2 regions of the Corynebacterium sp. P4-C1 genome follow, and region 1 is predicted to be linked to the other one. Evidence: predicted binding sites of a transcription regulator. Region 1 holds the regulator's gene; the other holds the start of a gene.
What was found. Region 1 encodes LexA, which represses DNA repair genes until DNA is damaged. Its sites were predicted from a motif close to CGAACANNTGTTCG; they were not measured.
Positions count from the first base shown of each region.

Region 2: the regulator LexA is predicted to act here: its motif matches at 6,410-6,423, upstream of QYR03_RS04590 (HNH endonuclease signature motif containing protein).

Region 1 covers NZ_CP129966.1:277,143-292,455, reverse strand. The annotation lists gene QYR03_RS01345 (RNA helicase) at 1-2,414, shown strand, start outside; gene QYR03_RS01340 (hydrogen peroxide-inducible genes activator) at 2,514-3,455, shown strand; gene hrpA (ATP-dependent RNA helicase HrpA) at 3,517-7,431, shown strand; gene nrdR (transcriptional regulator NrdR) at 7,493-7,957, opposite strand; gene QYR03_RS01325 (hypothetical protein) at 8,073-8,444, opposite strand; gene lexA (transcriptional repressor LexA) at 8,722-9,396, shown strand; gene QYR03_RS01315 (DeoR/GlpR family DNA-binding transcription regulator) at 9,528-10,307, shown strand; gene QYR03_RS01310 (1-phosphofructokinase family hexose kinase) at 10,487-11,452, shown strand; gene QYR03_RS01305 (fructose-specific PTS transporter subunit EIIC) at 11,467-13,611, shown strand; gene QYR03_RS01300 (HPr family phosphocarrier protein) at 13,683-13,952, shown strand; gene QYR03_RS01295 (HNH endonuclease signature motif containing protein) at 14,081-15,166, opposite strand; gene QYR03_RS01290 (uracil-xanthine permease family protein) at 15,265-15,313, opposite strand, start outside.
Region 2 covers NZ_CP129966.1:963,874-979,186, forward strand. The annotation lists gene QYR03_RS04555 (neutral/alkaline non-lysosomal ceramidase N-terminal domain-containing protein) at 1-32, opposite strand, end outside; gene QYR03_RS04560 (ABC-F family ATP-binding cassette domain-containing protein) at 105-1,904, opposite strand; gene QYR03_RS04565 (4-(cytidine 5'-diphospho)-2-C-methyl-D-erythritol kinase) at 1,918-2,913, opposite strand; gene rsmA (16S rRNA (adenine(1518)-N(6)/adenine(1519)-N(6))-dimethyltransferase RsmA) at 2,910-3,785, opposite strand; gene QYR03_RS04575 (resuscitation-promoting factor) at 3,797-4,921, opposite strand; gene QYR03_RS04580 (TatD family hydrolase) at 5,087-5,923, opposite strand; gene QYR03_RS04585 (DUF3806 domain-containing protein) at 5,948-6,340, shown strand; gene QYR03_RS04590 (HNH endonuclease signature motif containing protein) at 6,578-7,930, shown strand; gene metG (methionine--tRNA ligase) at 7,938-9,791, opposite strand; gene QYR03_RS04600 (BCCT family transporter) at 9,810-11,435, opposite strand; gene rsmI (16S rRNA (cytidine(1402)-2'-O)-methyltransferase) at 11,665-12,507, opposite strand; gene QYR03_RS04610 (dolichyl-phosphate-mannose--protein mannosyltransferase) at 12,506-14,089, shown strand; gene QYR03_RS04615 (zf-HC2 domain-containing protein) at 14,108-14,728, opposite strand; gene QYR03_RS04620 (DoxX family protein) at 14,721-15,128, opposite strand; gene QYR03_RS04625 (DNA-3-methyladenine glycosylase I) at 15,183-15,313, shown strand, end outside.

The sequences.
Region 1 (15,313 bases):
AGGCGTCGCTGGCGTTGCTGGCCGGCGACAACGTCATCTTGGCCACTCCGACCGGCTCCGGTAAGTCGATGGTGGCCAACGCCGCGCATTTCATCGCCATGTCGCGGGGACAGCGGTCCTTCTACACCGCGCCGATCAAAGCGCTGGTGAGCGAGAAATTCTTCTCCCTGTGCGAGATTTTCGGGCCGGAAAATGTGGGCATGATGACCGGGGACGCGACCGTCAACGGCGACGCCCCCATCATCGCCGCGACGGCCGAGATCGTCGCCAACATCGCCTTGCGTGAGGGAGCCAAGTCCGATATCCGCCAAGTCGTGATGGACGAATTCCACTACTACTCCGAGCCCGACCGCGGCTGGGCGTGGCAGGTGCCCCTGCTGGAGCTGCCCAAAGCACAATTCCTGCTCATGTCGGCGACGCTCGGCGACACAAAGTGGCTCGAGGACGACCTCACCCGCCGCACCGGTCGCGAGACCACCTACGTCGGCGGCTCCGAACGCCCGGTTCCGCTGGATTTCCACTACGTGTTCACGCCCGTCCACGAGACGATCGAGGAGCTTCTCGACGCGGGCAAGGCCCCCATCTACGTCGTGCATTTCTCCCAGCGCGAGGCGACTGAGCGCGCGCAGGCGCTGACATCGATATCGATGATCACGCCCGAAGAAAAAGAAGCCATCCGGGAGGCCATTGGCGATTTCCGCTTCACCACCACCTTCGGCAAGACCCTGTCGAAGCTGCTGCGCCGTGGCATCGGCATCCACCATGCCGGAATGCTGCCGAAGTACCGGCGCCTGGTGGAGCGTCTCGCGCAGGCGGGTCATTTGAAGGTCATCTGCGGCACGGACACGCTCGGCGTGGGCATCAACGTGCCGATCCGCACCGTGCTCATGACCGGACTGGCGAAATTCGACGGGATTAGGCAGCGTATCGTAAAGTCCCGCGAATTCCACCAGATCGCCGGACGCGCGGGCCGCGCTGGATACGACACCAAAGGCACGGTGGTTGTTGAGGCGCCGGAGCACGAGATCGAGAACGTCAAGCTCCGCCGCAAGGCGGGCGACGACCCCAAGAAGCTGAAGAAGATCCGCAAAAAGGCCCCCCGCGACGGCGAAATCTCGTGGTCGGAAAACACTTTCAACCGTCTTACCGAAGCCGAACCTGAGGAGCTGACCAGCCAGTTCACCGTGTCGAATTCGATGCTGCTCAACGTCGTCGCCCGCCCCGGAGACGGCTACGAGCACATGAAGCACCTCCTGCGCGACAACCACGACAGCCGCGCCAAGCAGAACCGCGACATCCTCACCGCCGTCGACCTCTTCCGCGGCCTCATCGCCGCTGATGTCGTCGAACGCACCCCGGATTCCCCCGCGTTCCGCCCGTACACGCTCACCGCTGAACTCGACCGCGATTTCGCGCTCAACCAGCCGCTGTCACCGTTCGCGCTCGCTTTCCTGACATTGCTCGATCCAGAAAGCGAGACCTACGACCTCGACGTCATCTCCGCATTCGAGGCGATTCTCGACGACCCACGCCAGCTCCTCCAGGCACAACAGAGCAAGGAACGCGGCGAAGAGATCGCGGCGCTCAAGGCCGACGGCGTCGACTACACCGAACGCATGGCGCTCATCGAGGATGTCACCTACCCGCAGCCCCTCAAGGAAGAACTGGAGGACGCGTACGAGACCTTCGTCCAGGGCAACCCGTGGGCGGCGGAATTCGAGCTCTCCCCCAAATCGGTGGTCCGCGACATGATCGAGCACGCGATGACATTCTCCGACGTCATCGCCACTTACGGCCTCGCACGCAGCGAAGGCGTCGTCCTGCGCTACCTCACCGACGCGTGGCGGACCTTGTCGCATTCGATCCCCGACGCGTACATGACCGAGCGGCTCGACGACATCATCGTGTGGCTCGGCGAGCTCATCCGCCAGGTCGATTCATCGCTTATCGACGAGTGGGCGCACATGGCCGACGAGAACACCCCGATCAGCCGCGACGACCTGGAACGCGAACTGGCCTTCGGTGTGGAAGACCCCACCGCTCTCACCGCCAACCGCCGCGCCTTCACCATCATGGTCCGCAACTATTTCTTCCGCCTCGTGGAGCTCTTCGCCTTCGAGAAGGAGAAGGAGCTCGCCGGGATGCTCGACTACATGGACCTTGCCGACCAGCCCGACTGGCCGGCACTCATGGACGACTACTTCGACGAATACGACGATGTCGACCTGGACGCCGATGCGCGCGGCCCCGGGTATTTCGTCCTGCAGAACACCGATACCCGCCGCTGGACAGTCACCCAGATTCTCAAGGACCCCGACGGCGACAACGCTTACCAACTGCACGGCGCTGTCGACCTCGACGCTTCCGACGAAGCTGGCGAAGTCCGCCTGAGCGCTCTCGAAATGCGCCATTAAAAGCATGACTTAAAGCAGGAGCGAAAACTGCGTTCAAATACACCAAAATATTTGCGCTAATTTCCCACAGCAACCTATCAATGCTAGTACTTTAAGAGCATGACCAACAAGGAGTACCGACCGACGCTGGCACAGATCCGCACGTTCGTCACCATCGCCGAGCACCGCCACTTCGGCACCGCCGCGAACCAGCTGCACATCTCCCAGCCCTCCCTCTCCCAGGCTCTCGTCACCCTGGAGACCGGACTGGGCATCCAGCTCATCGAACGGTCCACGCGCAAGGTCATCGTCACTCCCGTCGGCGAGCGCCTCCTCCCCTACGCCCAAGCCACGCTGGAGGCGGCCGAAGCGTTCGTCCAGCACTCACGCGGCGCACAAGGCGTCCTCACCGGGCAGATCACCCTGGGCATCATCCCCACCATCGCCCCGTATCTGCTCCCTGATCTTCTGCGCCTCGCCAAAGAGCGCTACCCGGAGATCGAGCCGAAGATCGTCGAGGAGACCACTCCAGCGCTCATGGAACAGCTCCGCAACGGGCAGCTCGACGCCGCGCTCATTGCCTTCCCGACCGGCACCACCGGGCTCACCGAAATCCCCCTCTACACCGAGGACTTCGCCATCGCCGTGGAGGAAGACCACCCCCTCGCCGGACGCGACGACGTCACGCTGTCGGAGCTCGATCAGCTCGACATGCTCCTCATGGACGACGGCCACTGCCTCCGCGACCAGATCATGGACCTGTGCCGCACCGCCAACCTCGACGTGGCAGGCATGACCGACACCGTCACCCGGGCATCGTCGCTGACCACCATCATCCAGCTCGTCGCCGCCGGCTACGGCGGGACCCTGCTGCCGGCCTCCGCCGTCCGCGTCGAATGCGCCCGCCCGCACGTGGCCATCGCCAACTTCAGCGACACGGTGATCGCCTCCCGCAACATCGGCCTCGTCCACCGCTCCTCCTCCACCCGCGCCGACGAATTCGCCGCACTCGGGGAGGTAATCAATGAGGCGTTCAACGCGACCGTCGACAAGCGCGCGTAACGTGCGCCCGGCAGCTGCGCGCTAGCTGCCACCAGCCGGCGGGTAGACTCGCGCGTTGACTATGACGAAACCTGAACTCACCCGTGACGATCTATACCGCCGACTCGACGAGCTGCCCATCGCGAGCGTCCGGCGGTTCCAGCGGCGCCTGAAAAAGGCGCGGTCCCCGCACGCGCTCAGCCAGATCAGCGCGGACATGGACACAGAAGCGGAGAAAGTCGCGGACGTCGATAAGCATGTGCCCGCGATCGAGTATCCCGAAGCCCTCCCCGTCTCCGCACGACGCGACGACATCAAGGAGCTCATCCGCGACAACCAGGTCGTCATCATCGCCGGCGAAACCGGCTCTGGCAAGACCACCCAGATCCCAAAAATGCTCCTCGCGCTCGGGCGTGGACGCCGCGGCCTGATCGGCCACACCCAGCCCCGGCGCATCGCCGCACGAACCGTCGCCGAGCGCATCGCCAACGAACTCGGCCAAAACATCGGCGAGACCGTCGGCTACGCCATCCGTTTCGACGACCGCGTCTCCTCCACCACCGCCGTCAAACTCATGACCGACGGCATCCTGCTCGCCGAAATGCAGCGCGACCGTTACCTCAATGCCTACGACACGATCATCATCGACGAGGCGCACGAACGCTCCCTGAACATCGACTTCCTGCTCGGCTACCTCAAACGGCTTCTGCCCGCGCGGCCCGACCTGAAGGTGATCATCACCTCCGCCACCATCGACCCCGAGCGCTTCGCCGACCACTTCTCCTCCCCCAACGGAAAACCCGCGCCCGTCATCGAGGTCTCCGGCCGCACCTACCCCGTCGAGATCCGCTACCGCCCGCTGGAGACGCAGATCGCGGGGAAGAACGGTGAAACGAAGGTCGTCGACATCGACATGCTCGACGGGCTTATCGATGCCCTCAAGGAACTCATGCGCGAAGGCGACGGCGACATCCTGTGCTTCTTCGCCTCCGAACGCGACATCCGGGACGCCATGGAAGTCATCGAGAAACAGCACTGGCGCGGTATTGAAGTCACACCCCTGTTCGGTCGGCTCTCCAACGCCGAACAGCACCGCGTGTTCTCGCCGCACTCCGGGCGCCGCATCGTGCTGGCCACTAATATCGCTGAGACCTCCCTGACCGTGCCAGGAATCCACTACGTGGTGGACACCGGCCTCGCCCGCATTTCCCGGTATTCAACCCGCACGAAAGTGCAGCGCCTGCCCATCGAGGAGATCTCCCAGGCCAGCGCCAACCAGCGCTCCGGCCGTTCGGGCCGCACCGCCGACGGCATCGCCATCCGCCTCTACTCCGAAGACAACTTCAACGCCCGCCCCGAATTCACCGACCCGGAAATCCTGCGCACCAATCTCGCCAGCGTCATCCTGCAGATGATCAACCTGCGCCTGGGCGATGTCGCCGACTTCCCCTTCGTGCAGCCGCCCGATGCGAAGGCCGTGCGCGACGGCCTCTTGCTCCTCCACGAACTCGGCGCCATCACCGACAAAGAGGACCACGGCGCGCCCGTGCTCACCCCAGTCGGCCGCGACATCGCCCGCATTCCCGTCGATCCGCGCATGGCGCGCATGCTCGTCGAGGCCGACCGCCTCGGAGTGCTCGCCGACGTCACCGTCATCGTCGCCGCCATGACCATCCAGGACGTCCGCGAACGCCCCCTGGAATTCCAGGCGCAAGCCGACCAAGCGCACGCCCGGTTCAAGGACAAGACCTCCGACTTTCTCGCCTCGCTCAACCTCTGGGACTACATCAAGGACTCCCGCGACGAACTGTCCGGCAACGCCTTCCGCAAGCGCATGAAGAAAGAATTCCTGCACTACATGCGCATCCGGGAGTGGTTCGACCTCGTCCGCCAGCTCCGCGACGCTGAAAAGCAACTCGGCTGGACCAACCTGCGTCATGCCGACGCTGGCGAACGCGATCCGAACGCGATCCACCAGTCCCTGCTCACGGGTCTGCTGTCCAATATCGGCGCCCGCGACGGCAACTCCAAAGAGTTCAAGGGTGCCCGCGGCACGCGCTTCATGATCTTCCCCGGCTCCTCCCTGGCGAAGAAGCCGCCTGAATTCGTCATGGCCGCCGAACTCGTCGAAACGTCCCGACTGTGGGCCCGCGATGCCGCCGCGATCGACCCTTCCTGGGTGGAAAAGCTCGCCCGCGACCTGCTCAAGCACACCTATTCCGAACCCGTGTGGTCGCAAAAGCGCGCCGCGCCGATGGTCCACCAGAAGTCGATGCTCTACGGCGTCACCGTCGTCGCCGACCGGCTGGTGCCCTACCACCGCGTCGACATGGAAGCCGCCCGCGACTTGTTCATCCGACACGCGCTCATCGACGGCGAATGGAACGCCCACCACGCCTTCCTGAAGCACAACGCCGAACTCCTCGAGGAAGCCGCCGCCGTCGAGGAGAAAGTCCGCCGCCGCGGCATCGTCGTCGACGAGGACACCTTGTTCGAGTTCTACGACGAGCGCATCCCCGCCGACATCGGCACCGGCCGCCACTTCGACGCGTGGTGGAAGAAGAAGCGCCAGAAGGACGCGTCTTTCCTCGACTTCGACCCGGAGGCACTGCTTAGCGACGCCTCCCCCGACTCCTCCGAAGCCGCCTTCCCCGACAAATGGCGCCAAGGTTCCATCAACTACGACCTGCAGTACAAATTCGAACCGGGAGACCCCTTCGACGGTGTTACCGTCCTCGTTCCCGTTCCCTTGCTGGCCGGACTGGAGAACACCGATTTCGACTGGCTCGTGCCCGGCGTGCGCGAAGAACTCGTCACCGAGCTCATCCGCTCCCTGCCCAAGGCGCTGCGCAAGACTGTTGTTCCAGCACCGGAATTCGCCGAACGCGCCATGGGCAAGCTGCTGCCTTTCGAAGCCCCCATCACCGAGCAACTCGCCGAAGTCCTCCGCTCCTTGGGCGGCCACGGCATCAACGCGACCGACTTCCGATCCGAGTCCCTGCCTGCTCACCTGACTATGACGTTCGCCGCTGTCGACCGGCGCGGCAAGATCATCGACCACGACAAGAGCCTCGCCGCACTAAAAAAGCGCCAGGCCGGCCACATCACCTCGTCCGTGTCCAAAGCCACTAAGAAAGCCGAATCCGGATCCGTGGCCGAGTGGACCGACGACACTCTCGGCGCCGTGCCCGAGACAGTCACCACCGAGATCGAAGGCAACCACGTCGATGCCTACCCCGCACTCGAGGCCACCGCCGACGGTGTCCGCGTGAAGGTCTTCCCCACCAAAGCCGCCGCCGACGCCTCCATGATGACGGCCACCTTGGCCATGCTCATGCGCCACATCCCGGTCAACGCCGCACAGATGACGAAGGGGCTGCCGTTGCGGCAGCGGGTGGCCGTCGATAAGTATCCCCACGGTGGCGCGGCGGGACTCGTCGAAGATGCGCGCGTGGCTGCGATCCGCGATCTCATGATGGCCAACGGAGGCCCGGTCCGCACGCCCGCAGAATTCAAGAAGCTTCTCGACGCCGTGAAACCCCAGGTTCCCGGGGTCGTCCGGCGGTCCGTCGTCGGAATTTCCGGCGGAGTCGTTGAATACATCAACATCGCCGCCGAACTGGAGAACTGGTCGGGCCCCGCCATCGACGACATCCGACAGCAAATGGCGTTTCTCCTGCCCAAGAACGCCATCACAGTCCACGGCATGGAGAATCTCCAGCACCTCCCGCGGTACATGTCCGCCATCCAGGTGCGCCTCGAGGACATGAATCTCGACCCCGACCGCGACGCCGACCGTCAGTCCGTCGTCGACGAGGTGAAGAGCACGCTCGACGCCAAGCTGAAGCGCCTGCCTGCCCAACGCGCGAAATCACGGGCGGTCAAAGACATCCTCTGGCGTATTCAGGAGCTTCGTGTGAGTCTGTTCGCGCAGCGCCTGGGCACCGCTAAGCCAGTGAGCCCGCGGCGCATCGAGAAAATGATCGACAAGCTCTAAGACGCCGGGCGGAGCCCGCGATCACTTGCCGCACTCACTGTGCTCACTTAATGCCGTGGACTTACAGCTCCTCCATGCCGCGGTCCTTGCGCCTCATGAGGCGGATTTCGGATTCGAAGTCGTCAGCGCTCTCGAAAGATTTGTACACCGACGCAAAGCGCAGATAGGCGACCTCGTCGAGCGCCCGCAGCGGCTCGAGGATGGCCAGGCCGATCTCGTTGGAAGGGATCTGTGAGCTGCCGTGACTGCGCACGATCTCCTCGACCTCTTGTGCGAGGCGCTTCAACGCATCATCGGACACATCTCGGCCTTGGCATGCGCGGCGCACACCGACGATGAGTTTGTCGCGGTCGAAGGGTTCGCTGACCCCGTTGCGCTTCACCACGGTCAGGACCGCTTTTTCCATGGTGGTGAAGCGTCCGCCGCACTCCGTACACTCGCGGCGGCGGCGAATGGCTGCGCCCCCCTCGACGAGACGGGAGTCGGAGACACGGGAGCTATCGTTCTGGCAGAAAGGACAGTGCACGGCTTAAGATCTTACTCCCCAGATCCGCCGCCAAGACGCGCCGACAGGACGCGGAATGCATACGCCCTCCCCCATGGTCGGCTTAGTGCGGGACGGGTCCGCGCACATGCTTTCTTTAGTGCTGGGACACGGCCGCCATCTGGGTGCCGGCGTTGTCGGAGACGAACCCGGCGTCCCCGCCGGAGAACGCCCCGCCGAATGCCGAACCGACGATCAGTGCCACGCCGAAAAGCGCGCCAAGGACAGTCGCACCGGCGGTCTCGCGCCGGGATTCGAACGAATCAGCGTTGCCACCGAACTCAACCCTGTCCGGCGCGTCGCGGTGCTCATATTTTCGATTATCCGGCCCCAAGGTTCGAACGGTGGGACGGTTCCGGAGCGCGCTCGAACGCCGGTCAAGGTCCCAGACATCAGCCGGCTGCACACGAGATGCGGGTTTCATCGAGGAGGAGTCGGCGCTGCTAGAACGTGCGATAGAGATAGTCATGAGAGTTCCTTTCTGTTGTTCGACTGCGATTCTAAGAGACGCTTCAACCACGTCCTAGAATGTGTTCGATTAAGTGTTCGATAGCTTCTATGTTCGATTTATAGCAAGGCGGCCAAAATTTGTCTAGGCGTGCTCCGAATATTTCGAACAAATTTGCTCATTCGTGGTAAACAAGAGTCAAGGGAACCGAACGCCGGGCAGCGTCGTCCAAGTTGATGAAGGGTTTCACCCCCACCCCAACGGACGATCACCATGGAGAGAAAAGAGGACGCACCCAATGCCGAAGCGAGAAGACAAGAAGCCGGACCTGAAGTCGTTGACTGAACGTCAGCGCCGCATTCTCGAGGTCATCCAGGACGCGGTAGTGCTGCGCGGCTATCCGCCGAGCATCCGCGAGATCGGGGATGCTGCCGGCTTGCAGTCGACGTCGTCGGTGGCGTACCAGCTCAAGGAGCTCGAAAAGAAGGGCTTTTTGCGCAGGGACCCGAACAAGCCCCGCGCGGTCGATCTTCGCCACTTGCCCGAGTCCGGATCACGCAAAAACCGCAAGGCCAGCCCGACGCCAGAGGACGCGGCGGCGCCCCGCTACATCCCGGTGCTGGGCCAAATCGCCGCCGGGAACCCGATCCTCGCGGAGGAGAACGTCTCCGAGTACTTCCCTCTCCCGGAAGAGCTCGTCGGTGACGGGGACCTCTACTTGCTCCAGGTTGTCGGGGAGTCGATGCGGGACGCCGGCATCCTCGACGGGGACTGGGTCGCGGTCCGCACACAGCCCGTCGCTGAGGAGGGCCAGTTCGTCGCCGCGCTTATCGACGGTGAGGCGACCGTCAAGGAATTCCACAAAGACTCCTCCGGCGTGTGGCTCCTCCCCCATAACGATGCCTTCGCCCCCATTAAGGGCGACGACGCGGAAATCATGGGCCTGGTCGTCTCCGTTTTCCGCAAACTCTAGCCTCCCCTTCCGGGGGTGAAACGGGCACAGACAGACACGCTCGGGCGTGATTTTTCAAGCCTAAAAGGAATAATGGGGCAAGTGTATGAGTGCCTCGCACGCACATGCCCGAGGCTCGGAAGGAAGTGCCCATGTACGCCGAAGAACGGCGCCGTCAGATCGCGTCCCTTACCGCCGTGGAGGGACGCGTCAACGTCACCGAACTCTCCACGAAATTTGACGTCACCGCCGAAACCATTCGGCGCGACCTCGCCGTGCTCGACCGCGAGGGCATCGTGCAGCGCGTTCACGGCGGAGCTGTTTCCAGCCAGTCGTACCTGACGACGGAACTTCCCCTCGACGCCCGGTTGCGCTCCGCGACGACAGCCAAGACCGCCATCGCGAAAGCCGCGCTCCAATTCTTGCCCACCTCGGGCGGTTCCGTCTTCCTTGACTCCGGCACGACCATCAACGTGCTCGCGGGCATGATCAAAGACGTTCCCGTCGCTGCGTCGCTGTCATTCGTGACCAACTCACTACCCATCGCGGTCGACCTGTCCAGTACGGGCGAAATCAATGTCCAGCTTCTCGGTGGCACAGTACGCGCCATCACGCAAGCCGTCGTCGGCGATACCGCGCTCCGAACGCTCGCGCTTTTGCGTGCCGACGTCGCCTTCATGGGCACCAACGCCCTCACCGTCGACCACGGGCTGTCCACCGCCGACGCGCAGGAAGCCGCCGTGAAATCAGCCATGGTGACCAACGCCCGGAAAGTCGTGGTGCTGTGCGACTCCTCCAAGCTCGGAAGCGACTACCTGGTGAGTTTCGCCGCCCTCGACAGCATCGACGTCGTTGTCACGGACACCGACGCTCCCCCGTCTTTCGTCACCGAGCTCACCGAACTCGGAGTCGATGTCATCCAGGCGGACTGAGCCGGACCGGCCCTCCCGCGCCGCCGTGACGCTTGCCGCATGTGGTTTTTCTTGAGCTAACCACACAAAACGGGCATAATCGGACATGAAGGGGCGCACATACCACCCCCGCCCCGGCATCTGTCCACCAACGCTCCAGCACCCCCACGGCCGCGCCGCGGAGCGAAAAGGATTGCCCAGTGATTATCACATTCACCGCTAACCCCAGTATCGACGCCACAATGTGCATCGACTCACTCGACCCAGGCGGGGTTCTCCGCGTCTCCGAGAGCTCGCGCGAACCGGGCGGGAAAGGCATCAACGTCTCCAACGCCGTGCTCAAAGCCGGCCAGGACACCCTCGCCATCGCTCCCGCCGCGGACAACGACCCCTTCACCGCGCTGGCCCGTTCCGCGGGAATTCCGCTGCGCACCGTCCCTGTGGACGGCGCAGTTCGCACGAACACCACCGTGACGGAATCATCCGGCCGCACAACTAAGCTCAACGAACCGGGCACCACGCTGACTGACGATGTCCGCCGCACGCTCGAAACAGAGCTTGTCGACGCCGCCTCCCACCCCCTCACCCGTGCCGCCGTCCTCGCCGGCTCGCTGCCCCCTGGTGCCCCGGCCGACTGGTACCCGCAACTGGTGGCAGCGCTGCGCGACGCTGCACCCGACCTGCTCATCGCAGTCGACACCTCCGACGAACCGCTCAAGGAGCTGGGAAGGAAGCTGGAGGCGACGGCGCCGGACGTCGTCAAGCCCAATGCTTTCGAGCTCGGCCAACTCGCGGGCATCGACGGCGGCGAGCTCGAGAGTCAAGCTGACGACGGCGACTTGGACGCGGTGGTGAAAGCCGCGGCAGCGCTCGTCGATAAGGGCGTGCGCGAAGTCCTCGTCACCCTCGGCGGCGCCGGCGCATGCCTCGTCACCGTCGACGGCGCATGGCACGCCGCCACCCCGCCCGCACAGGTGCGCTCCACCGTCGGCGCAGGCGACAGCTCCCTCGCGGGCTACATTCTCGCGCGTCTCGACGGCAAAGACTTCCCTGCAGCACTGCGCACCGCCGTCGCCTACGGCACCGCAGCCGCAGCCAGCCCGGGTACCGCAATCCCCTCCCCCGACGACATCGACTACGACCGCACCACCGTGCGCGAACTCTAAGAAAAGGAACCACCGTGTCCAACACCATCACCCCGGACCTCGTCCGGCTCGACACTGATTTCGGCGCCACGCCAGGCGACGTCATAGGCAACCTCGCCGAGCTCGTCGCTGCGGCCGGGCGCACCGACGAACCGAGCACGCTTGCCGATGCCGCCACCGCCCGCGAACTCAAAGCCGGCACCGGCGTCAACGGCAAGGTAGCCATCCCCCACTGCCGCACCGCCGCGGTGGGGGAACCCACTCTCGCGTTCGCCCGCCTGTCCCGGCCCGTCGATTTCTCCGGCCCGGACGGCGATGCCGAGCTCGTCTTCCTGATCGCCGCCCCTGAGGGCGGCGGCAAGGAGCACCTGAAGATTCTGTCCAAGCTCGCCCGCGCACTGGTCCGGGGTGAATTCCTCGACACCCTGCGCGCCGCCTCGACACCGGAAGAGGTTGTCGCGGCCGTCGATGAGGTGCTCAACGCTGCCCCCAAGAAGAAGGCCCCCGCGGCACCGGCAGCCGCCGGCGACAGCGCCGGATCCACCGCTGTCTCTGCCGCACCTGGCTCCCCTGCCTCCACAGGTGGCTCTGCTCCGGCCCCGTCTTCCGCACCGGCCGCAAAGAGGCGCATCGTCGCCGTCACGTCCTGCGCGACGGGCATCGCCCACACCTACATGGCCGCCGACGCCCTCGAGCAGGCCGCCAACGGGCGCGACGACGTCGAACTGCGCATCGAGCCCCAGGGCTCCTCCGGCGGCGACCGGGTCGACCAGGCGTTCATCGACTCCGCCGACGCCGTCATCTTCGCCCACGACGTCGCCGTGCGGGACCGGGAGCGTTTCGCCGGCAAACCCGTCATCGATAGTCCCGTCAAGCGCGGCATCAACGAGCCGAACGCGATGATCGACGAAGCCATCGCCGCCGCTGACAACCCGAACGCCCGCCGCGTGCCGGGCGGTACCGCCGAACCGTCAGGAGAAGCGCAGGGAGATGTGAGCTGGCCGAAGCGCATCCAGCAGGCCATCATGACGGGTGTTTCCTACATGGTTCCGTTCGTCGCGGCCGGAGGCCTCCTCCTGGCGCTCGGTTTCCTCGTCGGCGGCTACGATGTCGCCGACGGCTGGCAGGTCATCCCGCTCGACTACTCGCCCACCAACCTGCCGGGCCACGAGGTGCTCATCGACGGCGAGACCGTCACCTTCGACCGCTCCGGCTGGTCTTTGTACTTAGGCGCGGTCCTCTTCGCCATCGGGAAATTGGCGATGCAGTTCGTGGTCGCTGCCCTGTCCGGCTACATCGGCTACGGCATCGCCGGCCGCCCCGGCATCGCTCCGGGCTTCGTCGGCGGCGCACTGTCCGTGATGGTCGGCGCCGGCTTCATCGGTGGTCTCGTCACTGGTTTGCTCGCTGGTTTCATCGCCTACTGGATCGGCTCGTGGAGGGTCCCGCGCTGGCTCGGCTCGCTCATGCCGGTGGTGATCATCCCGCTGCTGACATCGCTCATCGTCGGCCTGCTGATGTTCCTGTTTTTGGGCCGTCCGCTCGGCGCGATCATGACCGGGCTGCAAGGCTGGCTGGAGTCGATGAGCGGATCGTCGGCAATTCTGCTCGGCGTGATCATCGGCCTGATGATGTGCTTCGACCTCGGCGGCCCCGTGAATAAGGCCGCGTACCTCTTCGGTACCGCCGGCCTGTCCGCCGGCACCGACGCAGCCTACGAGATCATGGCCGCCGTGATGATTTCCGGCATGGTCCCGCCGATCGCTCTGTCCATTGCGACGTTCCTGCGCAAGAAGCTGTTCACCCCGGCCGAGCAGGAGAACGGCAAGTCTGCGTGGCTGCTGGGCCTGTCCTTCGTGTCCGAGGGTGCCATTCCGTTCGCTGCCGCCGACCCGCTGCGCGTCATCCCGTCGATGATGCTCGGCGGAGCCGCGGCTGGTGCTGCGTCGATGGCTCTGGGCGTGGGCGCGAAGGCACCGCACGGCGGTATCTTCGTCATCTTCGCCTACGAGCCGTGGTGGGGCATGTTCATCTCCCTGGCTGTCGGCGTCGCAGTGGCCACAATCGCGGTGATCGCGGCGAAGCGACTCTGGCCGAACACCACCATCGAGCAGGCGGCGCAGAAGCACGCCGAATCCGCGCCTGACGCACAGGCCCCACACGCTCCTGCAGCCGCATAACCCACACTTTTCTCCTACGATGGAGCGCACACAGCGCCCATCTCGACGCCACTGAAGAAAGGATTTCTCATATGGCTTCCAAGACAGTCAAGGTCGGCTCCACCGTGGGCCTGCACGCCCGCCCGGCAACCGTGATCGCAGAGGCGGCCGGAGAGTACGACGACGACATCATCCTCACCCTCGTCGGCGGCGACGAGGACGACGAGACCGATGCGGCATCCTCCCTCATGATCATGGCCATGGGTGCTGAGCACGGCGACGAGGTGACGGTCACGTCGGATAATGATGAGGCAGTCGAGAAGATCGCGGCACTCATCGAGTCCAACCTCGACGACGAGTAAGACGCGCTTCAGCACCGTAGCGCCGTGGCACCGTGGCACCGTGGCACCGTGTGCTGCAGCCTCCTCATTCTGCGCGACCCGACCGACCGGGTCCCGCCCCCAAGCTCCGGCTTCCGGCCGGAGTTTTTTCATGCCCGGGCGCTGGTCCCGAACAGCGTTTCGGCCGCCCCGAACCGGTGGTAGTCGTTCTGGATGACTTTTCCGCTGGGCGACCGCCACACCGGGGCGCCCCGGATTCTCTCGATGCGGCCGCGCTTGTTCCGCCACGGGTCGTCGTCGTTGACGCGGTTGTGGTACCTGCACAACGGCGCGAGGTTGTCGAGGTTGGTCTCCCCGCCATATTTCCACGGTGTGATGTGGTGGATCTCGCAGTTGTCGGCTCCGTGACGGCATCCCGGCACCGGGCAGACGGGTGTGGCGGCGCGGATCAGATCGCGTTGCTTCTGGTTCGCCAGCCGCTGTGCGCGGTACAGGTTGACGGGGCCTTCCTGCGGGTGGATGAGAGCGATTTCGAGTTCGTCGCTGAGATGTTCGCGGAGGAATTCGGCGCCCGTCGTTGTGGTGGCGTTGGTCAAGCCCAGGACAATGTCGTCGCCTTCGCCGCGCAGGATGCGCGCATACGCCGGCGGCGGCACGAGCAGCATTGGTCGCGCCGCTGCGGTCGGGATGCCTCCTCCGCCGCGGCGCATGCGCCGCAAGAAGTTGTCTGCCATCTGTGGTGCCGCTGGCTTCGACGGGTCGATGCCCTGCATGAGTACGTGCTCGAGGTCGGCGATGGATTGTTCGTCGGCGGTGAGCGACATGGTGCGCATCCCGCACCGCGAGGGCGAGAACCGGGCCTGTTTCTTCGGCGGCTTCTTCTCCGCCGAGATGAGGGCTTTCGCTTCACGACGAAGCGTCTCATACTTCCCCCTCATCCCCAACAGCTCGTGCCGCAGCTCCCATTTCTCGCGGGGATTCTTGACAGTGCCCAGATGTTTCTCGATGAGCGCCAACTGATCGAGACTCATCTCCCCTTCGCGGGCGAGTTCTAAAGCGTGGCGCTGCTGCGCTGTCCACGCGGTGGGCCCGTAATAGGTGTGGTGGAGTTTGTCCCACTCGTCGATTCGACTCGGCTTGATGCCGGCGTGGAGAGCAGCGCGACGGTCGAACCCGGCGAGGGCGTCCAGCGCGCTGGTCGTCTCAGTGGCAAGAAGTGTGTCGAATGTGCTCATGCCTCGGAGACTAAAGGTTTCTCCGGCCCAATCAACTGCCGTCCGGAGAACCTGTGGATAGTTCACGGTTATCCACAGGACGCCGCGCGGCTAGTCCGTTAATCCGTCTTGGGGAGGAGGCGTCCCTCGCCGAGGTGGGTATAGGCC
Region 2 (15,313 bases), 690 kb from region 1:
CCTTTTGTGACTGAGCTCACCATGTTCCCCATGGCGGAAACGGTACAGAGAACTCAGCTTTGTTTTTGGATTTTGAACTATTTTTCCCAAAAATCTAGTCCGGATCAGCCTTCCAGCCGTTCACCGAGGTCGAGCCACTCCAATTCGAGCTCCTCGCGCCGAGCGCGCAACTCCGCGACATGCCCTGTCTTCGCGCCGATCGCCTGGAAGTCAGGGGCTTCCTCCCCCGACATCGCGGTGATTTCCGCTTCGAGCGCGGCCGCTTCCTCGTCGAGCTTCTCCATCTTGCGGTCGAGGGACTTCATCTTCTTGGTCAGTTCACGCCGCTCCTGCCCGCTGAGTGCGTCCGCGGGCTTCTCCTTCGGCGCCGTGTCCCCGAGGTCGAGCACCCCGGAATCCTCCGACATAGCTTTCCTGCGCTCGAGATACTGCTCGATCCCGCCCGGCAAGTTCGTCAGAGCCCCGTCGCCGAACAACGCGTAGGTGACGTCGGCAATGCGCTCGATCAGGTAGCGGTCGTGCGAAATCACCACCAGCGTTCCCGGCCACGAGTCGAGCAGGTTCTCCAGTTCCTGGAGGGTGTCGATGTCGAGGTCGTTGGTCGGCTCGTCGAGAAGCAGCACATTCGGCTCGCTCATGAGCACGCGGGTCAGCTGCAGGCGGCGCCGCTCGCCCCCTGAGAGATCTCCCACCGGAGTTCGCTGCCGCTTCGAGGAGAATCCGAGGCGCTCTGCCAGTTGGGACGCGGACATCTCCTTCTTCCCCAGCGTGATGTAGGTGGCCACGTCTTCGACCGCGTCGATCACACGGCGCGACGGGTCGAGGTCGTCCAGCTCCTGACGCAGCCACCCGATCTTCGTTGTCTGCCCCTCGATCCGCTTTCCCGCGGCGAGCGGGTAGTCCCCGGCGATCGTGCGCAGCAGGGTCGTCTTACCGGAGCCGTTCACGCCGACGAGACCGATGCGCTCGCCCGGCGCGAGCCGCCACGTCAAGTGGTCGACGAGCGTGCGGCCGTCGGGGGATTCAATCCGCGCGTCCTCCAGCTCCACAACGACGCGGCCTTGGCGCTGCTTGGAGAACGCCATGAGTTCCACCGTGTCGCGCGGTGCCGGCACGTCGGCGATGAGGGCCTCCGCCGCCTCGATCCGGTAGCGCGGTTTCGATGTACGGGCGGGTGCTCCGCGCCGCAGCCACGCGAGCTCCTTGCGCGCGAGATTCTGACGGCGTTGCTCGATCGCGTCCGCCTGCCGGGCGCGCTCCGCACGGGCGAAGGTCCAGTCGTTGTAGCCGCCCTCGTACACGTCGACTTTTCCGTCATGGACCTCCCAGGTCAGAGTGGCGACGGTGTCGAGGAACCAGCGGTCGTGCGTGACAACCACGATGGCGACCTTGCGCTTGAGCAGGTGGTCGGCAAGCCACTGCACGCCTTCCACGTCCAGGTGGTTCGTCGGCTCGTCGAGCACGATCAAATCCAGGTCCTGCACGAGCGCCGCCGCGAGGTTCACCCGGCGCCGCTCACCGCCGGAGAGGTTCCCCACCGGAGTGTCCAGGCCCAGCTCCGCCACGCCCGTGCCCGCGAGCACTTCGCGCACCTTCGCGTTCGACGCCCATTCAAAGACTTCCAGACCGAGCGGCTCCACAACCGCCTGGCCGACAGTCACGTCGTCCGGGAGCGTGAATCGCTGCGTCACCACCGCCATGCGCAGCCCGTTCGTGTGGGAAACGCGCCCCTCGTCCGGCGGCTCGATGCCGGTGAGCACCTCCAGCAGCGTGGTCTTGCCGCCGCCGTTGAGCCCCACAACGCCGATACGGTCGCCGGTCTGCACACCAAGCGACACTCCATCCAGCAGGGTCTTCAGGCCCCACGTCTTGGACACATTTTCCAGGTTGATCAGGTTCGCCATGATGGGGGCCATTCTAGGGTCGGAGCAACGCCGCCCCGCCAACAGGTCCGTGCGCGACGAACGCTTCCACGCTCTCGGACGCAAGCTTATCGACGACAGCCCCCGCCCCCTCCTCGTCCGCGCACAGCGCCGCGACGGTCGGGCCTGAACCGGACACCATTGCGCGGATCGCGCCGGCATCCTCGGCATCATGAATGAGTTGCTGCAACGACGGCCGCAGCGCCAGTGCCGCAGCCTCTAGGTCGTTGTGCATGGCGGCCCCCACCAGCTGTGGGTCTCCGGAGACGAGTGCCCGCGACAGTGTGGTGGTGTCCATGTGCGGGACCATGGAGGCGTAGTTGAAGCGGAGATCGTCCAGCTTCTCAAACACCGCCTTCGTGGACAGGCCGACCTTCGGGTTCAGGAAAGCGAACCAGTATTTCCCCCGTCCCATCATGGGCACGAGTGAGTCCCCGCGGCCGGTTCCCAGCGCGATGCCGCCCATCTGAGCGAAGGGCACGTCCGCCCCAAGTGCCGGCACAAGATAGTTGAACAGCTCGTCGGGAAGCGGCCTGTCGTAGTGGGCGATGAGGGCCCGGATCGCCTCCACGGCCGCAGCAGCGTCCGCCGACCCGCCAGCCATGCCGCCGGCGACCGGCACCTTCTTGTCGATGTCCAGCCTCATAGGTGGCAGGTCCGGTTTGATGTCCTCCCGCGACATATCCTGCGCGAGAATGCCCATGTAGCCGGTGCAGATGGAATCCACGGCCTTCCACGCCAGGTTCTTCGACGTATCCAGGTCTTCGTCCGGTTCCTGCACGTGGTAGGTGGTGCGCATCTCTGTGATGAAGCTCAACGGGGACGCATCCGGGTGTTTTTCCACTTCACCCTGGAGAGTCGTCAACGTGACCGTCTCGGGCCGGTCCACCGCCATAAAAACGGTGGACAGGTCGTGGTAGCCGTCGCTGCGTACCTCTCCCACCCCGAGGTGTAGATTCACCTTGCCGTTCGCGCGTGCGGTGAATTTCATTTCTCGCTCACCCCGCTCCCTTTGCCCACTTCCGCCAGCCGCACGAAATCTTCGACTGCGAGCTTCTCGCCGCGCAGCTGCGGGTCAATACCCGCGGCACGCAACGCTTCCTCGGCGGCAGCACCTGAGCCGTAGATCCCGCTCAAGCAGGCGCGGAGGGTCTTGCGGCGCTGGGCGAATGCTGCGTCGATAAGCGAAAAAACGCGGTCGCGCAACGAGAGCGGCCAGCCTTTCTCGCGGATGTCGATACGCACGAGCCCCGATTCGATGTTGGGCGCAGGCCAAAAGACGTTCTTGCCGATGTTGCCTGCTTTACGCACGTCCCCGTAAAAGGCCGCTTTGACGCTGGGCACACCGTAGATTTTCGAGCCTGGCCCAGCCGCCAGACGGTCGGCTACCTCGAGCTGAACCATCACCAGCACGTGGCGGATGCCGGGGAATTCCTCGAGCAGGTGAAGCAAGACAGGAACAGCGACGTTATAGGGCAAATTCGCCACGAGTGCCGTCGGCTCCGGAATGTCCCCACGGGAGACTTTCAACGCGTCCGCGTTAAGCACATCGAGGTTGCCCGCCACCTCGGGCGCGAACTGCGCGACCGTCTCAGGCAGGCGCTGAGCTAAGCGCGAATCGATCTCCACGGCCGCGACACTGCAGCCCACTTCGAGCAGGCCGAGGGTGAGCGATCCCAGCCCCGGTCCAACCTCGAGGACGGTGTCTTCGCCGGAGATGTCCGCCGCCGCCACGATGCGGCGCACCGTGTTGGGGTCGTGGACGAAATTCTGACCCAGTTTCTTCGTCGGGGTGACCCCGAGCTCGTCAGCGAGGGCCCGGATCTCCACCGGGCCGAGCAACTGGATGTCGGGGCTTGTCATGCCCTTCGAGGTTAGCGGATTCCCAGGCTCGCGGTGCAGGCGGGCCATGCTCCCCAACCCTGGCTGGCCTGAACCTTCTTCGCGACATCGATCTGCTGCTCACGGGTAGCCATGTGGGCGCTCGGCGCGTACGCCGTGCCGCCGTAGGCCGCCCAGGTGGAAGCCGTGAACTGCAGGCCGCCGTAGAACCCGTTGCCGGTGTTGATTGCCCAATTACCGCCCGACTCGCACTGCGCGATGGAATCCCACACGGAACCATCTCCGACTGCCGGCGCGGAGGCCGATGCCTTCTTCCCGCGGGCGATCACAGCTGCGCGGCCCTTGCGTGACTCCACACTGTTGACGATCTCGTCGGACTCCACGTTGCCGTTGACCGTGACCACGCGGCGGGTCGTCTCCCGCTTGCCCTTCTCACCGGGCTCGCGGACTTTCTCTTCGCCCTCGGCGAGAGACTCATCATCGACGAAGCGCGGCTCGACATCGAATTCTTCGGTGGTGGTGCGCTCATCCACGTCGACACGGTCGATCGTGATGTCCATGTTTCCGGTCACCGGGGCATCCATGCCCGGGGAGACGCGGTCGTTCGAGTCTACTAGCACGCCGCGGGACCGGAGCAGTTCGGAGACCGTTTTCGCCGCGGCGGCGGTGTAGGTGGTCTTGCCTCCATCGTGAATGGCCACGATCTTCGGGGACGTCAGATCGATGGTCATGTTGTCGGTGAGGGGCTCGTCCTCCGCATACGCGTGCGCCGTGCCGCCAGCGCCCGGGATTTCCTTCAGGAAGTCGGACACAGTCAGCGCCGTGGTGGTGAATTCTTGCGCTTCGCCGCCGTCGATGGTCACGGCGACCGGCTTCGCGGTGCGGACGGTGACGGTGTCACCGGTGGCCAGCGCGTCGGACGGCGCCGGGTACACGAGGTCCTTGTCACCAACCTGGACGCCGGCTGCCTCGAGCGCCCCGCCGACGTTGCCTGCGAAGGTGGTCAGCTCGATGGGCTCACCGTTGACGTCCACGGTCACCGATTTCTGTGCGGCGACAGCAGTGGTGGCCCCGCCGATGGCGAGGGCGCCGACAGCCGTGGAGGCGATGACGGCGCGGGTGGTTGAAGTCTTGTTAATGCGACGATGGCGCGACATGAAGAGAATTCCTCACTGGGGAAGGGAATGAAGAACTCATGTAACAATACGGTAAAGATCGCTCGGAGACCAGAAATTCGTTGGGTCGGCAACCACAAACACCACATCCGCCACCACTGGCCCCTGTGCCACCGGCCACCAGCAACAACGCTAACGTGTGCTATGTCACACTCCGAAGATGCGCCCGAAGGTGGCGTTGACCTCCTGCGCGAGATCCTCCACTGCCATTCCCCGAGCTTCAGCCACCACTTTCGCGGTGTGCCCGATCAGGGACGGTTCGTTGCGCGCGCCGCGGAACGGTTCCGGCGTCATATAAGGCGCATCCGTCTCGATCAGCAGCTGGCCGACTGGGGCAAGTGCCGCAGCTTCGCGCAGCCCGTCGTTTCGCTTGAAGGTCACGTTCCCTGCGAAAGACAGGACGTAGCCGCGGTCGATGGCCTCGCGGGCGACGTCGACAGGCGAAGAAAAGCAGTGCAGCATGACATGTTCGGGACGCGGGGAATCAGCGAGAATCCGCATCATTTCCTCATCACCTTCGCGGTTGTGGATCATCAGCGCCTTGCCCGAATCAACGGCCAGTTGAATGTGCCAGCGGAATGCCTCCTCCTGCACGTCGAGCGGCGCAGTTCCCTCGGGATCATGCTTGATCCAGTAGGTGTCGATGCCGGTCTCCCCCACCGCCACGCACCGCTCGTCGGCCGCCATTTCCGTCAGCCGCTCACGCGCCGCCCCGTCCAGCTCGCCCGCCCGCGTCGGGTGGATCGCGCACGCCGCGAACACGCGCTCATCGAAGTGCGCGGCCTGCAACGCGAGCTCAGCTTCGTCGAGCCCGTCACCGACAGTGCAGAGCTTTTCGACGCCCGCATCCACCGCCCTGCGCACCATCTCCCCGACTTCAGCTTCGGTGCGGGCATTGGCTGAGGCGAGGTGCGTGTGGGCGTCGATAAGCCCGGCAATTCGCTCGGCCGGAACGGGCGTGGGACGCGGTTTCTTCTTCGACATGCGTTCCAGCCTATCCTCGGGCGCATGAAGTTCCACGACATCGATGCCGCCACCCGCTCCCAGCTCGACCGCGATCTGGCGGAAGCCGCCGTCGCAGGCATCAATGGCTCGCTCGACGACATCGTCGCCTCCTTCGAGGACACCTTGACCGATTATCTCGCCCTCGAACCCGACCTCCGCCGCGCCTATTCCCGCGGCGACGTCGCGCGCATGTACGGCACCGCGCTCGGCGACGCGTTCATCCGCGAGCACGGCTTCACCTGGCAACTGCTTATCGACGACTACGGCACCGACCTCGTCGTCACCTCCCCCGACCACGACATGTACACCGCTCCCCTGGTCGTCGTGGACGCCCGCTTCGAAGACGACGAACCAGGGAAGCTGACCGCCTTCATTAAGCAGTTCTTGGGGCGCTGACTTTCCCGCCCTTCCCACCTATCCCATCCTTCCTGGCGTTCGAAGCCGTTCTCTCACGACCTGGCATTTCGGACATGTTTTCGACACTTTGTTCGAATCTGGACGGATTTCCACAGGCTTGGTTCACCCCATGTGAAAGACTGTTCGCACGACTAGAAAACAAAGTCATAAGTCCATACGTCATTGAGGGGGAAGCAATGCAACTGCACATCACGGAAACGGGAAGGGTGGGGCCCGATGGAACCGTTCTTCGAAACTGAGAATCCGGACGACACCGACGCCATTCTGGGGATGGCGCTGAGGAAATCCCACCACGCGGTGTTCCGCCACTATGCCGAGGACGGTTTCTGCGGTTCCCACGACCACGACTTGGAAATGGCCCGCATGCGCACCGCCACCGGCATTCCTGTCAACGAGGTCAAGGCAGCTGTCTACGCTTACATGACGCTCGGCTCCTTGCCGCGCCTCAAACAGCTGCAGGAGGAAACTGCTCGCCTGGACCTCTCCCGGCTCAAAGCCATCGACCGCGCCGTGGGCATGCTCGGGCACGACATCGACCAGTCCATCCACGACATCATCGACGACATGCTCGTGGACCTGTTCACCCCGGACAAACCTCACCAGGAGCTGCCTAGCGCCCACAAGGTGACCAGTCGGCTGCACAAACTCATCGGCAGCATCGACTCGTCCGTCGCGCACGACAAGCGCAAGCCCAAGGCCCGCGAAAGCGCCGCCCCCGGCCAGTACGACCTCGCCTTTCACGACGGCATCGCTCACGGAACCTCCGGAATGACCCTGTCCGGAGACCACACCAGCATGGCCGCCATCAAGGAATTCATCCGGGAAGCCTCGAAGGAGCACGAAATCACCGAGGTGGAAGCCGTGGTGCAGCTCCTCACCGGCGCGATCACCCCACCGGCGAATGTGACCATTTTCGCCTACGCGCCGCTTGACGCAGACGGAACTCTCGATGAATCCGCATCTGCATTCATCCCCGGCTACGGCCACACCACCGCAGCCGGAACCGAGATGGTGCACAGCATGGGAACCACCGTCGTCGATATCCGCCCCGCGAAAGAGCACACCGTTGCTGGATACGTCCCGCCACCGTCGGTGCGCGCATACGTCCAGGGGCGCGACAGCACCTGCATCTACCCGGGGTGCGACCAGCCGGCGTGGAACTGCCAGCTCGACCACCGCATCCCGTACGAGGAAGGTGGACAGACCGCGGCGGCCAACCTGTTCTCCCTGTGCCAGCACCATCACAACTGCAAAACCGACCGCCGTGCGTTCTATGTGCCCGACCCGGTCACCGGCGACATTGTATGGCTTTTCGCGGACGGCACCTACGCGCTGGTGGACCCGGACGGAATCTTCGCCCGCCACACCACCCCGACGGCACCGCGGTGGAAATGCACGCTCGACGACATCCAGCGCCTCAAGCGCGACCGTGAGCAGTTCTTCGCCAAGGGTCACGCAATTCTGGACGCCTACGACATCGACGGCGACTACGAAGCGTGCGTCCCGGCCCTGATCGACCTGGAACGGGAATTCAGGCTCGACTTCCCTTTCTTCCCGGAGGTGAAGTGACCAGAAACTACTGCACCGGAGCCCACTCGGGGCCGGTCTCTCCAAGTTCCGGGTCGAGCTTGGCAATCAGCGGCTGCGGCTTCTCCAGCTTGGTGCCCGGCACCACATCGACGCGGGCCCACACTGCTTGCTGGGATGCGTAATCACCGGTGATCACCGGGTAAGTCTGGCCCTCTTCAGGCAAACCGACACCGACCAAATCGAGTTCTTCGTCATCGATGACCTCCTCAACCCGCGGGGACGCAGCCCAGATACCGTCGCGGCCGAGGGTTTCGTGAACCTTCTGCGCGGTGTGCGGGATGAACGGGGTCAGCAGGGCGTTGCAGTCCGAGACGACCTGGAGGGCAGTCCACAGGACAGTGGCCAGCCGCTCGCGCTGGGACTCGTCTTTGGCGAGCTTCCACGGCTCCTGGTCGGCGATGTACGCATTCGCTTCACCGACGACGTGCATAACCTTGGTGATGGCGGCCTTGAAGTGGGCGAGGCCGAGTTCTTTGCCAGCGGACTCGAAGGTCTGGGAGGCCAGATCGAGGATGGCGCGGTCGACGTCGAGAAGCTCACCGGGCTGCGGCACCTCGCCGAAGTTCTTGTGCGCCATGGACACGGTGCGGTTGACCAGGTTGCCCCAGCCGTTGGCGAGCTCGTTGTTCACGCGGCGGACAAACTCGTCCCAGGTGAAGTCCGTGTCGTTGTTCTCCGGGCCGGCGACGGCGATGAAATACCTCAGCGGATCAGGGCCGAACTCGGCAAGGAAATCCTTGACGTAGATGACCACGCCCTTGGACGACGAGAACTTCGAACCCGACATCGTGAGGAACTCCGAGGAAACGACCCCCGTCGGCAGGTTGAGCTCGCCGAGCTCGTGGACCTCGCCGCCCTTCGATCCCTTGCCGGCGTAACCGAGGAGCTCGCCCGGCCAGATCTGGGAGTGGAACGTGATGTTGTCCTTGCCCATGAAGTAGAAGCCCGGGGTTTGCGGATCCTGCCAGAACTGCTTCCACGCGTCGGGGTTGCCGGTCCTCGCCGCCCACTCGATGGAGGAGGACAGGTAGCCGATGACGGCGTCGAACCAGACGTAGAGCTTCTTGCCCGGGTCGTTCTCCCAGCCCTCGACGGGCACCGGAATGCCCCAGTCGATGTCGCGTGTCATGGAGCGGGGACGCATGTCCTCCAGCAGGTTCAGGGAGAATTTGAGCACGTTCGGGCGCCAGTCTTGGCGGGCCTCGAGCCACTGCTTCAAGGCGTCGTGAAGCGAAGGCAGGTCGAGCATGAAATGCTCGGTCTCGATGAACTCCGGGGTCTCCCCGTTGATCTTGGACACCGGGTTGATCAGGTCGACCGGGTCGAGCTGATTGCCGCAGTTGTCGCACTGGTCGCCGCGGGCATCGTCGGCGCCGCACAGCGGGCAGGTGCCCTCGATGTAGCGGTCCGGCAGGGTGCGGCCGGTCGACGGGGAGATCGCGCCCTGGGTGACCTCCTTGATCATGTAGCCGTTGGCGTACAGGCCCTTGAACAAGTCCTGCACCACCGCGTAGTGGTTGCGCGTGGTGGTGCGGGTGAACAAGTCGTACGACAGGCCGAGTCCCGCAAGGTCCTCGACGATCTGGCGGTTGTAGCGGTCAGCGAGCTCCTTGACCGTCACGCCTTCCTTATCCGCCTGGACCAGAAGTGGCGTGCCGTGCTCGTCGGTGCCGGATACCATGAGCACGTTGTTCCCCAGCATGCGCTGGTAGCGCGCGAACACATCGGAAGGGACACCGAAGCCGGCGACGTGGCCGATGTGGCGCGGCCCGTTCGCATAGGGCCACGCCACGCACACGAGGACATTTTCGGAGGTGGAGTTGTTCGGGGAGACAGTCATACGCCCCAGCATAAGTGACTACTGCTCAGTGCCGAACATGCGCTGACGTTTACGGGCCTTGGCGAGCGCATCGCGGTGCATACGGCGCTCGATGGCCAGCTGGTGATTGAAGCGCTGCTGTTCCTTCAGGTCCAGGTAGATGGTGTCGTTGCTGACATCCTTGACGATTGCGAACATCAGCAGAATAAGGATTAAAAGGAACGGTGTCGCGGCAGCGATGGTGACGCTCTGCAGAGAATTCAGGGCATCGTCACCACCGGCGATGAGCAGGGTCAAGCCGACAGCTGCGGTGGCCAGGCCCCACATACCGGTGAGCAACGGCTTCGCGTCGGTCTTGCCGTTCTGAGACAGCGAGCCCATCACAGTCGAGGCGGAATCCGCCGAGGTGATGAAAAAGGTGCCCAGCAGAATCAGGGCGACAATACCCATGAGGAAGCCGCCCGGCAGGTTGTGCAGCAGGTTGAACAGCTGCTCCTCAGAGGTGCCTTCGCCGTAGATGGATTCGCCGTTCTGCTCCATGTGGATGGCGGTGCCGCCAAAGATGCAGAACCATATGGTGGACAGGCCAGCTGGGACGAGGGTCACGCCGAGGCAGAACTCACGGATTGTGCGGCCGCGGGAGATACGGGCCAGGAAGCTGCCCACGAACGGGGACCAGGAGATCCACCATGCCCAGTAGAAGATGGTCCAGCCGCCCAGCCACTCCCCTGCTTCAGTGTCCGCGGACTCGGCAGTGCGGGAGGCCATGAGGAAGAACTGGTCCAAGTACGAAGCGACCGCGGTGGGCAGCAGGTTGAGCTGCGTCAGGGTCGGGCCGAACACGAAGACGAAGATGGCGAGCACTGCCGCGACAATGAGGTTGAAATTGGACACCCACTGGATGCCCTTGCCCACACCGGACATTGCCGACAGCAGGAAAGCGAGCGTCAGAACACTCACGATTCCGACGGTGAGCATCGTCGACGGCGAATCGACGACGCCGGACGCCTCCAGGCCGGTGGAGATCTGCAGGGCGCCGAGCCCCAGGGAACACGCGGTGCCGAAGATGGTGGCGAAGATGGCGAGGCCGTCGATGAGCTTGCCCAGCCAACCAGCGGCCCGCTTCTCGCCGATCAACGGGATGAACGCGCTGGAGAGCAGCTGCTTACGTCCCAGACGGAACGTGGAGTAGGCGATGGCGAGACCGATGATCGCGTAGACGGACCACGGGTGGAGGGTCCAGTGGAACATCGTCTGCGCCATCGACGTGCCGACGGAATCCGCGCTATCCATACCTGGAATGCCGTCACGGTAGAAGTTGAGCGGCTCAGACGCACCAAAGAACATCAGGCCGATACCCATGCCGGCAGCGAACATCATGGCGATCCACGACATGGTGCTGAACTCCGGCTGCTCGTCGGTGGCTCCCAGCCGGACCTTGCCGAACTTGGACAGCGCGATCACGAGGATGAACACCACGAAGACGCTGCCGAAGAAGACGTACGCCCAACCGAGGTTCTCGATGACCCAGCTGAACGACGCGTCGGAGAATGCGCTGAAGCTCTCTTTCGCGGCAAGGCCCCAGACCACGATGGCGACGACGACCGCAGCGAGCGGAGCGACAATCGTCCAATCGATTTTCAGGTTCTCGTCCTCCGAGGCCATCTCCACGGCATCTTCAGGGGAGGCGATTGCTTGCTGTTGACCGTCTTTCCTCGCGTCGAGGAGGTCCTGGAGTTCAGCGGTTGCCGTACGGTCGCGCTTAATGGGGTCCTCGGTGTGAGGAGTCGCATCGGGGTCGTGCGGGTCTTTGATCATCTCTTCACTGCTCATTGGGTTCCTTTCTCACGCCAATGACCGTAACGAAGATGTGCACAGCGTGCACAATTGCTGACTAGGAACTGCGAGAGGCTATGTAGGCGTCATAAAGCTCGCCCGATTTGATGCCCGCGCTTTTCGCGACCTCCTTGACCGCGTCTTTCGCGCGCATGCCGTCATCGACGCGCTGCTGCACGAGCGCAAGGACGTCTTCCGGCTCCGCGGTATCAGTGCCACCGTCGATCACTACCGTGACCTCGCCTTTCACACCGCCTTTCGACCATTCGGCGAGTTCGGCGAGCGTACCCCGCTTGACCTCCTCGAATGTCTTGGTCAGCTCGCGGCACACCGCCGCCTGGCGGTCGCCGAGTATCCGGGCGGCTTCCGCCAGCGTGGTCTCAATGCGGTGCGGGGACTCGAAGAAGCACACGGCGCGTTTCTCGTTCCTCAGGGATTGCAGCCAGGCCTTCCGCGCGCCGGGCTTGCGGGGAGCGAAGCCGTCGAAGATGAACTGTCCGACGCCGAGACCGGACAGGGCGAGAGCCGTGGTCACTGCGGAGGGCCCAGGCAGGCAGGTCACGGGGATCTGCGCGGCGTGGGCCGCCGCGACGAGGGAGTGCCCCGGGTCGGAGACCAACGGCATCCCAGCGTCGGTGACGATGAGGACGGTTGAGCGGCGGGCGGCGTCGATAAGCTCAGCTACGCGTTTGTCCTCGTTGTGGTCGAAATTGGAGACGACCTTGCCGCGGATCTCCACGTCGAGGGCTGTTGCGAGATTGCGCGTGCGGCGGGTGTCTTCGGCGGCGATCACGTCGGCGTTCTCGAGCGCGTACTTCAGGCGCGGGGACGCGTCACCGATATTGCCAAGCGGAGTCGCCGCGAGCACGACCCCGCGGGACGGCAGTGAATCCGTTTCCATGCCCCCAAGCTTTGCACACCCACCCGCTAAGATCATTGCCGTGAGTTCGACAGTGGCTACCGGCATTCCCTTCGGCATCAGCAAACCTGAACCAACGGCCCCCGTGACGGTGCCGTGGTCGAAGCGGGATACGGTCGCCACACTCGTCATCGGAATCCTCGCCCTGTTCACCCGCTTCGTCGGGCTGACATCCGCGCATTCGAGCGACACCCCGGTCTTCGACGAGAAGCACTACGTCCCGCAGGCGTGGGATATCGCCCGGTCCTGGTTCAATCCGGTGCTCGGCGGCATCGAGTCGAATCCTGGCTACGGCCTCGTCGTGCACCCTCCCCTGGCGAAGAGAATCGAGGCGCTCGGGGAGATGGTCTTTGGCTACACGCCGCTCGGCTGGCGGTTCATGGCGGCCCTCTTCGGATCCGCCGTCGTCGTGTTCACGATGCTCCTCGCGCGGCGATTGTCCCAGTCAACGATGATCGCCCTTTTCGCGGGCACAATCGCGCTTTGCGACGGAGTGTTGCTGGTCATCGGCCGCTTCGGCATGCTCGACGTGTTCATCCTCCTGTTCATCGTCATGGCCGCCTGGACCTTGGCCGGCGACATGCGCGATGTGCATCAGCGCTTCCACGACGCCTACGTGGAGGGCGAGATTAATCCCCGCCTGGGCTTCCGCTGGTGGCGCTTCGCCACCGGCGTGCTGCTCGGATGCGCGCTGGCCGTGAAATGGTCCGGGCTGTACTACATCGCATTCTTCGGACTATTGTCGTCCTTTTACGACCTGTGGCTGCGGCACCGATACGGGGTGAAGAACCCGGTCCGGGAAACCCTGCTCAAGGATGTCCCTTCGGCTCTCGCGTCGATCGTCCTCATTCCAGCTGTGCTCTACGTGTGGTCGTGGCGCGCGTGGTTCGCGTCCGAAACTGCTGTATACCGCCACGCGCTTTCCGACGGCACCATTGCCAACTCCGACTGGCCCGGGCTGGCCAAACTGCCCGAGGCACTCGCCGGCTGGTTCTACTACCACCTCTCGGTGCTGAGATTCCACTCCGAGCTGACGTCGTCGTCGGGCCATTCCCACCCCTGGGACTCCAAGCCGTGGTCGTGGCTGGTGGCTTCCCGCCCGATCCTCTACTTCTCCGCCAACGGTGATGATTCCCGCCGGATGATCTACCTCTTCGGCACTCCCGCCATCTGGTGGTTGACGGTGCCCGTCCTGCTGTGGGCCGTCTGGGCCTGGGTGACGCGCAAAGACCGTCGGGTCATTCTTCCATTGGTCGGCTTCGCCGCCGGTTTTCTTCCTTGGTTAGCCGCCTTCGACCGACAGATGTATTTCTTCTACGCCGCCCCCCTCGCGCCGTTCACGATCGTGCTGCTCGCCCTCGCGCTCGGTGAGCTCTCCAAACGTGGCACATACCTCGAGCGGGTGGGCAAGTACGTCGGCCCCATCACTTCAGGGCAGCTCGGCGTGGTTGTCTACCTCGCCGTCGTGATCGGAATGTTCTTGTACTTCTCCCCGATCCTCTACGGGTTCTCGATCCCGGAAAGCTACTACAACCAGCTGATGTGGCTGCCGAGCTGGAAATAAGCCAAATATTCCGGAAATCTAGATCGGCCGCGCGTTGAGCACGCGGAGCGGGTTACCGTAATCCACGGCCCACATCGCCACAAGAACGGCACAGGTGAACAGGAGCGTCAGGAGCGGTGCCCACTGTGCGGTGCCGCCGGTCACTGCCTCAAGAACCACAAAGCCGAAGCTGAAGCCGAACATCGCTCCGACGATCAAGAGCACGCCGGGGATCTGCGACGGCTTCCAGCTGACGAAGAGCAGGGCCGACGCGATGCCCACGCGCACCGACGCCGCGCCCAGCACCAAATCCGTCATCTCGGTGGACAGCAGGCGGCCCGCCCACACGATGTAGACGACCGCCAGCAGCACCAGCAGCACACGACACATGGTCATGAGCAGCACACGGCGGGCCGAAACACGGTGGAATTCGGATTCGACACCGGCGTAGATGACCTCCGAGAGATCCTCCGGCGGAGACATCGAGCTGTCTGCTCGCGTGCCGTTGAGCGTGCGCGACAGCTCCAAAGATTGCTCCCAGTAGCGGCGGCACTCCGGGCACTCGGCGAGGTGCGCGTCCACCACATCGTTTGCGAGTCCGGTCTCTTCACCGTCGATGCGTGCCGACAGGGCAGCCTGCACGTCACTGTGGTCAACCATCGACGAGCACCTTATCCAGGCTCACCCGGCCCGACCCGAAGACGACGACCAGCCCCAGAACGACGGCGAGCACCAGCGGATATTCGAAGCCGCCTCGGTCGGCGAAGAAGCCGGCGTCGATATGCATGAAGTACCCGGCGGCGAGCACCATCAGTGCGAGGACACCCGCGACGATGGTGGTGAGCAAGCCGATGATCAGCATCGCCCCACCGACGAGCTCGACGGAGCCGGTGAGGTACGCCGCCAATTGCGGCTGCGGCACTCCCGCCTGGTCGAATTGCTCGGCGGTCTGGCGCATACCGTGTCCGATCCAGTGCTGGTAGCCGTGGGCGATGAACACAACGCCGAGCACAAGCCGCGCCACGAGCAGGGCGAAATCGCGGAGGGCGGGGCTATTCATGTGTTAAAGACTACAACGTGGAACCTTTGGGCGGTGGAGACAGTCAAAGTAGGTATGACGACACTTTTACTTGACGACGACACGCACGCCTTCGAACTGCTCGCCCTCGAAGTATTTCTCCCAGGGCTGTCCTGGGAGTTGATAGAGAAGAAACGTGGCGCCCTCAAAGACGCCTTCGCCGGTTT